DNA from 2 places in the Shewanella sp. SM20 genome. Region 1 is predicted to be linked to the other one. Evidence: riboswitches for the same ligand, from Rfam matches in the RefSeq annotation. Region 1 holds a riboswitch; the other holds the start of a gene.

Region 1 (7,614 bases):
TTGAAGGAGTTTTTAACGGTTTGAACTGGTAGCACCAGATATCCCGCTCAACGCACACGCGAGTGCCGATAGCATCTGATGCTAAAAAACTGATAATATGGCAAAAATTAACTAAGGTGCTCTTTATATGAAAATGTTACTTGCCGTTGTGGTGATTGCTGGGGTGATTTTTTACTTCTTTACCTCGATGAACGGCCAAAAAGCCGCCCAAGAAAATATCCGTTTAGGCAATGAGTTTTTAACACAAAACAAAACCAAAGAAGGTGTGATCACCACAGCTTCAGGTTTGCAATATCAAGTATTAACTCAGGGCGATGGCACAGTTCATCCTAAAGCCAGCGATACAGTGACAGTCCATTACCATGGCACTTTGATTGACGGTACTGTGTTTGACAGTTCGGTTGATCGCGGCGAACCCATCGCATTTCCGCTTAATAGGGTGATTAAAGGTTGGACCGAGGGCGTACAGCTTATGGTTGTTGGCGATAAAATGCGTTTTTTTATTCCCAGTGAACTCGCCTACGGTAACCGTAGCACGGGCAAGATTGGTGGTGGTTCTGTGTTAATTTTTGATGTGGAACTGCTTAAGATTGATTAAATCAGTCTTCAATGAGTCTGTCTTAACGCATTCGGCTGTATTCATAAAAAAACCTAACGCTTAATAAAGAAAAAAGCCCTGAATCTTCGCAGGGCTTTATTTTTTAACCAATAATGTCAAAATTTTGGATGATTACTGGCAGGTTGCCGCGCCAATATCAACCCATACTGCTGCAACACCCGGTACATCACCTTTAGTCCAGTAACTCGCCTTCCATACACGACCGTTATAGCTGGTGGTTTGACCGCCGTTATACACCACACCTGCATCCCAACCGAGATCAACTTGGCTGAGTAGCAGCCATTGGTCTGCGGTGCGAGATGGCGTATTGCCCTGAGTCCAATACTTTGCTTTCCATACCAACTGACTATGACTCACTGTATTACCCGTGTTGTATACCACACTGGTTTGCCAAGCAGGATAGTTACCGGCATTGGGATCGGTTGCATCGCATCCACCGCCGACCACTTTTGGCGTCACGGTCAGATTAGTCGATGCGCTTGCATCTAAGGCACCATCGGAAACCAGCACACTCAAACCATAGCGGGTCGCTTCGGTAACATTGGGGCCAGTAACGACTAACGTGGCACTATTTTGCCCGGTTGCCGACACGCCTGCGGGCACAGTCCAAGCGTAGGTTAAGGCATCACCATCTGCATCGGAGGCATTCGCCACTATACTGACGATTTTACCCGCTTCAACTGTCGTAGTCGGAGCCAGAGTCACTACAGGTGCTTGATTAGGCGTATCAGCCTTGTTCGTCACCAGCACAGTATCGCTGGTAAATAGCCCTTCAGGATCGGTGACTTTAAGGCTAAAACCATAGGCGACATCGGTTTGGGTTGCTCCCAGTTGAATAGTCGCATTCGCCATATCTGCATTCGCGATGGCAACACTTGGCCCAGAGACTTGAGTCCAGAGATAGCTTAAAGCAGCGTTTTCAGGATCGCGCGAACCGCTACCATTGAGCGTCACATCGGCGGGACCTGTGACATTCACATCCACGCCCGCATTGGCAATGGGCGCTTTATTCACTGGCGGAGTGGTGCCTTCACCATGGCCTAAACCTTCGTGCATGGCATTCAGAATGTCACCATTATCGGCATCAAGTTCCCACGCAAAAAGCCCACCAAGTTGATTAGAAAGCACATATTGCCCCTTGGCTTTAACTGAACGAGCATCATCGAAAGTAATTAAATCGCCAGTAGATGCCTTGAACAAAGATGGCGCCTCGGCCGTTTCGTCATAGCTGTAAGTCCAACCGCTTCCCATGTAGTCATTCGCTATCTGACGATAATCTACCACACCAGCTTCCCAAGTACCTTTTACTTTGCCCGTTGCCGTCCCCGTGAAAGGATTATTACCACTGTAGCCATTGACACCTGTCCAGCCGCGGCCATACATAGCGGCACCGACCACAATTTTCCCAGGGGTCACGCCTTGGCCTAACAGCGCATTAACGCCATTAGCTGTGGTGTAACGGGTATTGGGATCCCAACTCGCTTCATACAGATTGGTTTGATGGCCGAGTTCAGTATTAGTCCAACCACCATTAAAGTCGTAACTCATCAAGAAGATGTAATCCATGTACTGCTGAGCAGCCTGATAATCGACTTTTTGAATTTTATCGTCACCAGCGCTAATCGCTGAGGTCAGCTCATAGGTACGACCCGTTTCGGCGCTTAGTTCATCAAGCATCGCCCGCAGTTCACGCATCAGAGTCACATAGGTTTCACCGTCATTGGCATTACCTAAATTTGGGTTAGCGCCATTCCCCCCTGGAAATTCCCAGTCGATATCTACGCCATCGAAGAATTTCCAGGTCTGTAGAAACTCTTTCACCGAAGCGACAAAGATATCGCGCTTTGCTTTATCACCGAAGAAAAAGAAGGGATCCGAGAGGGTCCAACCACCAACCGAAGGTAAAATCTTCAAATCTGGATGTGCTTGCTTAAGTGCCATCAATTGACCAAAGTTACCTTTGTAAGGATCTGAATGCTCACTCACTCCCGCCTGCGGTATTTGAATCGCCGCCCAAGGATCGTGAATCGCAACTTTAAAATCACCACGACCACTACAGGCACGTTGCAACGCTTCGAAACTGCCTTCGATTTCTTTCAAGCTATCATTGATTCCATCACCACCACAAATTGGGGTAAAGCCATATAAAATATGGGTTAAGTTTTGCGCAGGTATCTTATCGACCGGAAATTTACGGCCGTATACGCCCCATTCGACAAAGTAACCTCCCACCACTTTGCCTGATTTATTCGCATAGGGACGGTTGTTTTCTTTTAGGGGAGCATTGAGTGGTACTAAATGGCTGCCGTCGGTATCAGCCACGAGGATTTGTTTAGCATCACTCGCCGTACAGCCATCGCTGTTACACAGTTGTACTTGCATCTGATAACGGCCGCCCTTGTTCACCTTAAAGTTAGCGGTTCCCGACGCGCCAGATGGGCCTTCCCAAACTACATTGCCGTTGAGTAACACTTGGGCTCTATTGCCCACATCGCCACTCCAAAGGTTCCAACTGACGGAGACATCGGCGGCATCTTTCACCGTAACTAATTGATTGTAAGCAGTAGCCGCTTGATTCACTTCAATAATAGCGAACTTAGTTTCGCCCCAACCTAAAGTCGGTTTACCGGGCGCCGCTGCAAAAACGCTGGCACTCACGGTAGATGCCAGTGCTGATGCCACTAGCAAGGCTGATGTTGAAATTTGAGTCTTGAACATGAGATATCCCTATTGAATTTTTATATGAATCAATAAGGCAAACAAAGCGTAGACAGGAAACAGCACTCTCTTAAAACCATGCAAAACGACTGACAACTGCACGAAGAAAAACCTGTGGTATCCCCGCTATCATAGGTACAGACGAACCCTTAGACCGGAGGCTTTGCGTCCCAGTTTTTCAACTGGTTTGCCTTTTACACACAATGACAACGTTGTCATTGCAAATATCAGCATAAGCGTAAGCGCAATAAAATTGCAACAAAATATTATCAACTGTGTTATTGGCAAGAATCGTAAATAGAACTAGTCATCTGATAAGAAAGGAATTATGCAAATTAAACTATCGCTAATATTTACTTTGGGTAATGAGGATTATCTAAATACTTTAAAAATAAAAAAACAGGACTCGATATGCCAAAGACATCATAAGTCCTGCTTTATATTTCACAATTTACGTCGCTTATGCAGCTAAAACTCAATCACTAAACATTCATGGCGCAAACCATTGTCGAGCAACATTTATTATCTTTATGCGCGGGGTTATTTATGATCCTTATGCACGAGGATAGTCCCTTGCGAGCATCACAGATAAACCGCGGCAAACCAAGGTTTCCATATCATCGACACGATTGATTTTCATCTCAGCTAAGGGCGCGCTCAATGCCATTTGCTTTAAGCTTTCGAGGCAGCCTTTGTAGTAAGGAGCGCTATTCATCATACCGCCAGCAAGCCAAATTCGATTGGGATTAAATAAATTAACCGCCCACGCTAATCCCATGCCGAGATAACTGCCCGCGCGATATAAATCATCCTGAGTGGAGATTTTGCGGCTGCGCACTGAATCGCCACTGGCCAGTTGCTCTAAACTAAACTCGCCAGATTCTGTCATCACGCGACAAGGCCCCAACTCCCCCGCCACGCCCGTCGCTCCCGTAAAGACTTGTCCATTAAAGGCAATAGACATACCGATCCCAGTGCCGCACATGACCAATAACTCACAGGCATATTTGGCATCACAAGTCGCTTGCATACCCGCATCGATATCGTTGCAGATAAACTTAAGCTCACCCTGGGTTTTGACTGTATCGAAGCTCAATCCATTGAGTCCAGGTAAAGATTTACAAGAAACCAAACGATTATTTTGTACCAGTCCAGGTACGGCAATAGCTAATTGGTAATGCTGTAAATCATAATCACGTTCAAACGCCGCGATTTGATTATTTAACTCTTCAATTTTAAAACCTTCACCTGTGGGGATTTTATATTGTTCTGTATGTCCCGCGAGCTGAAGTTCGAACAGGGCTTTGGTACCGCCCACATCTATTGTTAGTATTTGCATCGCTTACTCCACTGATACATGTGCCCCACTCTGACCCCGAGTAGAGATGGCAAATGTTAGCATAGGGTCCAAATGTTAGCGATTGAATAAAACTTAAGTTGCTAATTTTTAAGGAACAAGTCCTAATTAAAACATGACCAACCTTTTATTTAATTCACTTTTCATGCTCAAAATCACATAAATAAATTAACAACAAACCCCATAACCTCAAGCGTCTTACCTGCACAAATTCACGATTGTATACAAAATCCTTTATTCGCTACCCTTGCATCTAGCGCGCTAGACTTGCGATAATCCGAGCCGGTTAAAACTCAAATCAACATAAACCTACTCATCCTTAGGCGATCTTCGCCTACCGACTCGCATAGCATGCCAGTCTCTATTGGAGCCCATATGTCACAATCAATCGCTAACCGTCTCGGTGCTATTCGTAACGAATTAACATCTGCGAATCTCGATGCTTTTATTATTCCCCGTGCCGACGAATATCTGGGCGAATATGTGCCAGCACATAACGAACGTTTGTACTGGGCAACCAACTTTACCGGTTCGGCGGGTATGGCTATCGTATTGAAAGATAAAGCCGCAATATTTACCGATGGCCGCTATACGGTTCAAGTTCGTTTACAAGTCGATGCCACATTTTTCAGTTATGAAAGCCTAACCGATACACCACAAATTGAGTGGTTATGTGACACGCTACCAGCAGGGTCTCGCGTTGGTTTCGATGCGCGCTTACACACCTTAGCTTGGTATGAAAATGCCAAAGCAACCTTAAATAAATCCCAAATCGAATTAGTTGCAGTTGAACAAAACCCCATCGATTTGTATTGGCAGAATCGGCCAGCACAGTCGAACGCTCCTATCACTTTGTTTAGCAACGAGAGTGCTGGTAAAACCAGCCTGCAAAAACGCATTGAAATTGGTGCATTAGTAAAAAAAGCCGGTGGTGATGTCGCCTTAATCGCCGCCTTAGATTCTTTCTGCTGGCTACTCAACATTCGCGGCAATGATGTACCGCGACTACCAGTTGTACTCGGCAGTGCTCTGCTCCACGCCAATGGCGATATGCAGCTCTTCACCGATTTAAGCAAACTCCCAGGGGGCATTGAGGAGCATGTTGGTGCTGGCGTCAGCTTTAAAAGCGAGGCATCTCTTGCAGATACACTCGCCAGCATGCAGGACGTAAAACTGCTGGCCGATCCGAACTCTGCTAACGCTTGGGCACAAAACATTGCCCGTGAGGCAGGAGCAAAATTAATTGCCGGAATCGATCCAGTCGCTTTACCTAAAGCGCAGAAAAACGCCGCAGAACTGGCCGGCATACGTGCCTGCCATATCCGCGATGGCGTCGCCGTGAGTCGATTCCTTGCATGGCTCGATGCCGAAGTGGCAGCCAATCGTATGCACGATGAAGGCACCCTTGCGGATAAATTGGAAAGCTTTCGCCTAGAAGATGAGCGTTACCGCGAGCCAAGTTTCGACACGATTTCAGCTGCCGGTCCTAATGCCGCTATGTGCCATTACAATCACAACAATGGCACACCAGCCATGATGACAATGGACAGCATCTACTTAGTGGATTCTGGCGCTCAGTATATTGATGGCACGACAGATGTGACCCGTACCATTGCGATAGGTGAAGTGACCGATGAGCATAAAAAAATGGTTACGCTGGTGCTAAAAGGTCATATTGCCCTCGACCAAGCTCGCTTCCCGAAAGGCACCTCAGGCCAGCAGCTCGACGCTTTCGCCCGCCAATATTTATGGCAATATGGTTTTGATTACGATCACGGTACAGGCCATGGTGTGGGTCATTTTTTAAGTGTGCACGAAGGTCCACAGCGCATAGGTAAAAATGTCAACGGTATCGCATTGATGCCCGGCATGGTGCTTTCCAATGAGCCGGGTTACTACCGCGCTGAGAGTTTTGGCATTCGCTTAGAAAACCTCGTCGTAGTGCAACACTGTGAAGCACTTAAAGGGGCTGAGCGTGAAATGTATGAATTCGATGCGTTGACTATGATCCCTATGGATGCGCGCCTTATTGATAAGAGCCTGTTAACGCAAGCGGAAATAGACTGGTTTAATGCTTATCATCAGCAAGTATTCAATACACTTTCTCCGTTAATGTCGGGTGATGAACTGGCTTGGTTAACTCAAGTGACTAAAGCAATTTAGCACTCCGCTGATAAGTAGCGATTTAAGTCGTTATATTAGTCACTTAGACACTATAAAATAGAACGCCCAAGGCAATTAGCATTGGGCGTTTTTTTAGCGCTATCTGTGTGTTTTAAAACCCACGCCTTATTTCAAAACCATGATTTCAAAACACGATTTAAAAACATGAGTCGCTAAACCATAGTAGGTTGTGCCATCGGCTGATAAGCATCATCCAGCGATGCTTTAGACAACACTTCAAAGTCCTGATGAATTTCAATAAAACAATCGACTAATTCAGGGTCGAAATGCTGACCTTTGCCTTCAATAATTAAGTCGATAGCCTCTTGGTGGCTAAAGGGCCGCTTATAACATCGGGGAGAAGTCAGCGCGTCATAAACATCAACTAGGGCCACTATCCTCGCCGAAAGCGGAATATCTTCACCTTTCAAACCAAGGGGATAACCACTACCATCCCACTTTTCATGGTGACCCGAAGCAATATCGCGGCCCATCTGAATAAAAGTACATTGGGGCGCATATTCCAACAAACTGCGTAGCACTTGTCCCCCGATCACAGGATGAGCTTTAATTTGCTCAAACTCCTGCGGCGTTAATTTACCCGGTTTAAGCAAAATCGCATCGGCAATACCGACTTTACCTATATCGTGCAAAATGGCCGACAAACTAATGTCTTGAATATAATCTTCGTTCAATTCTGCAGGAGGATTGGCAGCCAGTAGTCGCTGCGACGCGAGCATTTTCGAATACTGCCGCA
Region 2 (7,614 bases), on a different contig from region 1:
ATCAGCTCTAACTCTTTCTTCGGTGCATCGAATGGGTCAACACCCGTGTCCTTTTGCACTATGCCTTCAAGGCGAGTGAATGGCACGGCCACTAAACCGTCTTTTGGCGAATAACCTTTCACATGGCCAACTGTGACACGTAAGCTTGAGTTAGCATCGGCATACACTGGCTTACCTTGCTCTAGGTTATAGGCAATAATGGCATCCATATATTGCGGACGCACCTTCATTAGTTCACCCGCTAATTCTTTTTCTTTCTTTTCTTCGGCCATATCTGTGTCATACATAGCGACAGCGAATTGAATGAAAGGATCTTTAGAGGCTTTAAAATCGGCAACGGATTTGTCCATCCACGCCAGACGAACATCTTTCTTACCTAACTCAGTTTTGGCGTACATTTTATCTAAGGTTTTCGAAAGCTTAGCTTCACTAAACTTTTTATCGATACCAAAGGCTTTATCCAATGCGGGTAGGCGCTGATCTTCTGGCAGTGCGGCGTAGCGTTTTAGCATGTCGAGCAATACCGCTTTATCAACGCTTGGCGCATAACGACGGTCAATACGCTCCATGCTGGCTTTTAGACGTGTCATATCACGATCTTGGAAGCCCGGTTCACGCTGCATATCTGGCAGTTGTTTCTCGTTCGCGAGGCGATATAAGCTGCGCGCCGTCGGCAACATAGTCGTGCTGCCTATGTAGCTTAAGATCATGTCACGCTCTTGATGCGTTTTGCCTTTGGCAATCAAGGCATCTAATTCCGCTAAGGTTTTACCGTATTTCGCTTCACGACTGCTGTCTTTGGCTATCCACGCAGCAAGCTTAGCTTCGAGGGCTTTACGGTCGGCCAACATGGTCGATTTGCCGTAAAACTCGATCATCGAAGTGAAGTTTTTCGCGTAATTGGCCAGACCTGCGATTTGACTCTCGTACTTAATCCGCTCGTCGCTGCCCTCTGCCGCGGTTTCTTTAATGATCTCTATAAAGCGTTCACGCAGCATTTTGCCTTCGGGATAAGCCCACTCAAACTCATTTTGAACTTCAGTGGCTGTGCGGTATCTGTTGGTGCGACCTGGGTAGCCTGCAACCATCACAAAATCACCCTCACTCACGCCTTTAGCCGATACTTTTAAGAAACTTTTTGGCTCATAAGGCACGTTGTCAGCACTAAATTCTGCTGGTTTACCTGCTTTAGATACATAAGCACGGTAGAAAGAAAAATCGCCTGTGTGACGTGGCCACATCCAGTTGTCTACATCGCCGCCGTATTTACCCACGCTCGCGGCTGGGTTATAGACTAAACGCACATCACGGATTTCCAATTGCTTAACCAGATAATATTCGAGACCACCGTGAAAGCTATACACTTGGCAACGGTAACCATCTTCTTTTTCACATTCAGCAACTAAGGCTTTCTCTTGGCTTTCAACGCCTTGATAGAAGGCGCTACCCACTTTACCTTCAAGCCCGTTTTTAACTCGCTCAGTGACATTAGTGACATCTTCAGTCACATAGACACGTGAGCCAGGGGTCGCAGGTAATTCATCGGCGAAGGTCTTAGCTAAAAAACCATCCTGCAGCAGATTTTTCTCAGGAGTGGAATTGTATTGAATTGCCCCATAGGCACAGTGATGGTTAGTCACGACTAGGCCCTTTGGCGATACAAATGATGCAGTGCAACCGCCAAGGCTTATCACGGCATTCATCGGGAATTCGGTGAGTTTAGAAATCGATTTTGCATCAATTTCAAGGCCTTTTGCTTTTAGCTCATCAGCCATTGCAGGCAGTTGATGGGGCTGCCACATACCTTCGTCAGCCTGTGCGCCAAAACTAGCGGCCACGGCAACTGTGAGTAACCATTTTTTCATTGTGTTAAGTCCGTTTTATGTGAATGAAGCCACGCGCAAGCTGGGCCATTTTCTCGTTTTAATAGCGTTGTTTTAATTTTAAATAACTGTGCTAAAACCCAGCATCACTCGCTTTAAAACCTAAAAAGCAAAAAGTCAGGCCGGGGCCTGACTTTATCACATGCGACACTCTCTATAACAGACTCTGAAAAACTCGCTTACAAAGCAAATACATTTAATCAAAGTTACCCAGATGTATTCGCTAAAAAGCCCTCATCTATCGCAATGAATTAGATCCCAACAAATAGTTGGGCACCCACAATCACGGCACCTAACAAGCCTGCAATAACTAACGCAACAGATCCGCCAGACACTTGATAACCCCCAAGCTGCGACTGACGTTGACGCAGTGCCATAACAATTGGCAAGAAGATGATCATCACGACCAATGGTACGGCTGCAAATCCCAGTACCGCCACAAAGCCTTCAGGCAAATACAAGGCACACAAAACAGGCGGAATAAAGGTCAGTAACCAAGTTTGAATACGGCCGGCAAACGTTTCTTTGGCGCGAGTTAATTCGGCGATAAAGTCATATAAACTTAAGGTCACACCGAGGAATGAGGTCACTAAGGCTAAATCAGCGAATAATGAAATACATTTGCTGATCCAAGGCGTATGAGCAATATCCTGTAATGCCGTGACGAGTGAAGGTAGTGAACCTTCAAAACTATTCACCTCATATCCGCCTACTGTGCCTAAAGTCACCAATAACCACAGAACATAACAAGCAAGTGGGATAGTCGAGCCGATTAACAACACCTTACGCAGTGATACCGCATCGCCATCAAGATAACGCACTAAGGTGGCGATACAGACGTGGAAACCAAACGAAGTAAACACCACGGGAATTGCCGCCATCCAATTGCTGGTCATCGACTCGGCAATCGCACCCGTTGCCATGCTAGCAATACTGACTTCGGGCAATAAAAATAATACCACCACCACGAGCAATAGAATCATTAACGAAAATAGGAAACGTGAAACTTTATCGACCCAAGCAACACCTAGCGCCGCAAAGCCACCGAGCACGAGTGTAAATAACAACACTGCGACTTGATTATCGAGCACGATATCGAACATGTTCTTCGCTTTAAGCACTAATAGCGATGACCCACCGGTGAGATAAGCCGCGGTCAAGGCAAATAATAAACTCAGGAAAGAAGCACCTTGAATTATTTGACCTTTTTTACCCAGTAACTTACCCGTAATAGCATGCACGTTATCCCCCACGCCAGTGCGTAAGTTAATTTCGAGCATAAGTAATGAGGTATAGGCGGACACGCCCCAAATAACGACGAGTAACACTAAAGCAGGGATAATACCTAAAGCCGCTGTGGCTAAAGGTAACGCTAACATACCTGCGCCAATGGCCGTCCCGGCAACGATGGCGATCGAGCCTAACATTTTTGAATTCACACAATAGTCCTGTTCAATAATTAATTATTATTTTATTTGAGTAAGATTTGAACCGATAAAGCCTTGCGTCTTAAATCGAAATAAGCGACACATCACTTAAAGCATCCAATCAGATCTCGACCTAGCAGATCAATTGGCCCCAATAGCTTTTGAATGTTTCAACCCAGTAGCCATTGAGGCTAACTAAATCGATTATTGAAAAATGGCATGACTTTCAATTGTGATAGCCCAAATTAATGTACCGATATAAGCATCGATTAAATAGATAGTTTGGGACATTAACAGAGCCAAACCCAGTGGGCAAGCCAGTTGTGAACAAAGAAGGGTAGCAAACGGTACGGTAACAACTTAATAGTGCTGTGATAAACGAAAATATACAAGCCAACAAAATCGCTACCTTTGTTGAGAATACCTGTAATCTTGTATTAGGCTCGAATCAAAATAAAGCCGGTCTTTTTCCATCCGATGCAGACAAAAAGGGCTTAAACACACGGATATGTTTAAGCCCAATGATACCTTTTTGAAGCTAGGTTAGCTCAAAAAGTTAATTTACAGCTCAGTCCACGCCATAGCCCAAGAAGCGCCAACACCTGGCTCAAATCCTGTGGCAGAAGCCGACCACTGCACGCAATAGCCGCTATAAGGGAATGGCTTACATTGATACACTTTGCCATTTTTAGGCTGTAACACTGTAGTACCTGCAACGTAACCTTTCACGCCTGCTGGGAATACAAAATCAGCTTCTGGTGCAGGAGCTTGATCCTTTAAGAAGAGATCAAAGTTCTGCTGAATAACATCACCTTGTTTAGGCTCAGCTTTTACCTGCAAATGATAATGCCCAGCTTTAGGCTCAACGACGTCTAACACTAAGCTCGCGCTGGTATTGTTAACAGTTTGGCTCACAAAACCTGACGCGGTGCCATCATGGCTAAACAAATACGCTGACACTAGCATCTCAGCGTTACTGGTTACATCAAAGCTGACCTTCGCCGCACCATCGATAATTTGATAATCGTCAGCAAGTGAAGTGACTTCTAAGCTGTTGCCCGGAGCAGGAGCTAAATCAAATCCGACTTCGACACGCTCAATACCTGAGTTTTTCGCTGTAAAAATGTCATTTTTGCCATACACAGGCTCAATCACACCCGATGCATTTTTTTGTCCCGCTTTTAACTGGGACTGCTGAGCATTAATCGCACTTGCTAATAGGAAAGGCCAATTTTGTTTATCACCTTGAGTCGCATCGCTAATGGTAATGACTGTTTGCTTAGCCGTTTGCTCACCATTGGCGTCAAACACCCGGGTCATCACTTTATCGCCTGCTTTTAGATTGAGTGACGGATTGATATCCCCCACATCTTGCCATTCACTCGGCACAACAGGACCCGAGCCCAAGTTCACATCGATAGCATTGTAGAAACTATTCGTCGTATCTCCCACTTCCCACACGGCCAAGATCACTTGATAACCACTGCGACCTTCTGGCACGTAACAGTCATGGGTCACTAACTTAGGCGGCTGTTCCATGCCACCATCAACTACGCAAAAGGGAGCTAAGTCAAAGCTCGTTCGGCTCAAAGCTTGGTTTGGGTTCCAATCTTGGCGAGTTAAATAGTAACGCCAATTACGGGTGACATGATTTGCTGTGAACTGCCAACTGAATTTATTCCAGCCCGCTTTAATATCCGTCTTTGCCCAACGGCTCGGGCTTTGTTCATCCAAAGGTGAAAAAGCACCATTGCCAGCACTCGCCAGTTTGCCATCAGCAGGACCTGATTCAGGAAAACCCGATGGCCCCTCAACACTTTGTGGCTCCCATTGCACCGCACCACAATTGGCATTTTTACCTGTTTTACAGGCATATGAACGCGATTCAGGTGCCACAACATAACCGTGCGCCTGCGCAGAGATACTCACAAACGCATTCGTCGCCATTACTGCCGCGGCCAATAAACTCAATTTAGAAATAGGGGAAAAAACAGTAGGATTTGCCACTTTAATGCACTCCATTGATTGCCTATCATCCTAAACATAATGATAGGCTTAGATATAAAAGTGGTATTTGGGCAAACAACAGCATTAAACAGCAGTCGTTTATCTTTCACAGAAATCGAATTCTGCGGCAACTCCGCTATCTTAGTTCACTAAAAAATCCATTTACAACCTTAGACCGGAAGCTTTGCGTCCTAACTTTTCAATTAGTTTGCCAAATACAGTCGTTATCATTGAGTCACTACGAGTTAACAGTATGTAACCAAGTAGAAATGACTTGGCTAAATTAGCAACAAAAGACAACGTTGTCAAAAAATAATTCATTTATATTCATTAGGTTACAGAATGTGAATCGGTATTTTTCTGACACCCGTCAAACATTTATCAGTACCTACTGTTATAAACTCGTGCTTGAAACTAAATCTTACCTAGGTATAATGCCCACCTCGCTTCGGGGGAGTAGCTAACTGGATTTCGAGCCATCGTCATCTAGGGTGAACATCAACATACTTGGCAACATGCCATGGTGTTCACAGCAAATCATAGATTTGCCCAGCAAGACCTGAGCACAATGACTGCACCTAGGGGTGGACGGTTTATTGTGCTTATGTCATAACCACCCCTAAAGGATCACACTTGGAAGCCCTACTTGCCTCAACCTTTACGGTTGCTATCGCCGAAATTGGTGATAAAACTCAATTACTTGCACTAATCCTCGCCGCAAGATTTAAAAATAAAACCGCCATTATTTTAGGTATTTTGCTGTCGACATTATTTAACCATTTTGCCGCAGCTTGGATTGGCCAATGGGCGATTAACTGGGTAAGCCCAGATCTGGCACGTTATTTAGTGGCTGCGTCCTTCTTTGCAATCGCTCTTTGGGTGTTAATCCCCGATAAAGTCGATGCAGAAGAGAGCCGTTTCTATAAAATGGGCCCCTTTCTCGCCACCTTTATCCTGTTTTTTATCGCCGAAATGGGGGATAAAACACAAATCGCAACTGTGGTATTAGCCGCAAAATACGATTCATTAACTATGGTGGTTGCAGGCACAACCTTAGGCATGCTGCTTGCTAACGTACCCGTAGTAATCGCAGGCCACTTCAGCGCCGAAAAATTACCTATGTTGTGGATACACCGTGGCTGCGCCGTATTGTTCGCACTCTTAGGCGTAGCAACACTACTGTTCTAGATCATTGATCATTGATCATTGATCATTGATCATTGATCATTGATCATTGATCATTGATCATTGATCATATTCAAGTATGGAAACAAAAAGGCCAGTGATAAACATCACTGGCCTTTCTACTTACAACGGCTTTAATAGAATAAAAAGTGTCGACTTAGAAATGCAATTTATAACCCTAATGCCAGTTTAATACGTTGTCCGTAATCCGCATCGGCTTGAGTAAAATGCGCCACCATACGTTGCTGCACATCTAAACTCGCTTGACTTAATGAACCCGAAATTGTTGCCACTAGGCGCGCTTTCTCAGCTTCAGAGAAGATGCGATACAAATTACCCGCTTGGGTATAATCGTCTTGGTTATAACGACTATAACGCGCCGCTTCACCTTCTAAACGCAATGGTGGTTCGCTAAAGTTTACTGGCTCAACCAAGGCATCAGCAGTGCTGTTCGGGCCATAGTTTGCCGAAGCATCAGCACCAGTTTGGCTGCCATGGTAAGGGCATTGTGTGCCCGCCATCGCACCTGCACGTTGATGGTGATTTGCCTTAGCGGCATGCGGGCAATTCACTGGCAATTGGTTGTAGTTAGCACCAATGCGGTAACGCTGCGCATCGGCGTAGGCAAATAAACGTGCTTGTAACATCTTGTCTGGTGAAGCCCCGACGCCTGGGACCAAATTACTAGGTGCTAATGCCACTTGCTCAACTTCAGCAAAGTAGTTTTGTGGCAGACGATTCAGCTCTAATACACCAATCTCAATTAATGGATAGTCGCTATGCGGCCAAACCTTAGTTAAATCAAATGGATTGATATGGTAAGTATTGGCATCTGCCTCAGGCATAATCTGCACATTAACCGTCCAACGCGGGAAGTTACCATCAGTAATCGCAACCACCATATCGCGCTGCGATGAATCGGGATCAATCCCTTTTAATTTATCAGCCTGTTCATTGGTTAAGTTGACCACGCCTTGCTGCGATTTAAAGTGGAACTTCACCCAGAAACGCTCGCCCTTGGCATTCCACAGCGAGAAAGTGTGTGAACCATAACCGTGCATTTGACGGTAGTTTGCCGGAATACCACGATCCGACATCAAAATGGTTACTTG

What was found. Region 1 has a riboswitch for cyclic di-GMP ahead of L5M18_RS12245 (glycosyl hydrolase family 18 protein). Riboswitches for the same ligand answer to the same signal wherever they lie in the genome.
Region 2: it holds a riboswitch for cyclic di-GMP, as region 1 does, so the genes downstream of both, gbpA (N-acetylglucosamine-binding protein GbpA) here and L5M18_RS12245 (glycosyl hydrolase family 18 protein) in region 1, are expected to answer to the same signal.

The regions. Positions count from the first base shown of each region.
Region 1 is NZ_JAKKRK010000026.1:12,225-19,838, reverse strand. It holds gene L5M18_RS12250 (FKBP-type peptidyl-prolyl cis-trans isomerase) at 128-598, shown strand; gene L5M18_RS12245 (glycosyl hydrolase family 18 protein) at 731-3,337, opposite strand; cyclic di-GMP riboswitch class I at 3,451-3,539, opposite strand; gene L5M18_RS12240 (ROK family protein) at 3,891-4,676, opposite strand; gene L5M18_RS12235 (aminopeptidase P family protein) at 5,070-6,857, shown strand; gene L5M18_RS12230 (HD-GYP domain-containing protein) at 7,031-7,614, opposite strand, start outside.
Region 2 is NZ_JAKKRK010000003.1:130,114-137,727, forward strand. It holds gene L5M18_RS02510 (S46 family peptidase) at 1-1,865, opposite strand, end outside; gene L5M18_RS02515 (aromatic amino acid transport family protein) at 2,135-3,310, opposite strand; gene gbpA (N-acetylglucosamine-binding protein GbpA) at 3,872-5,317, opposite strand; cyclic di-GMP riboswitch class I at 5,441-5,540, opposite strand; gene L5M18_RS02525 (TMEM165/GDT1 family protein) at 5,951-6,505, shown strand; gene katB (catalase KatB) at 6,673-7,614, opposite strand, start outside.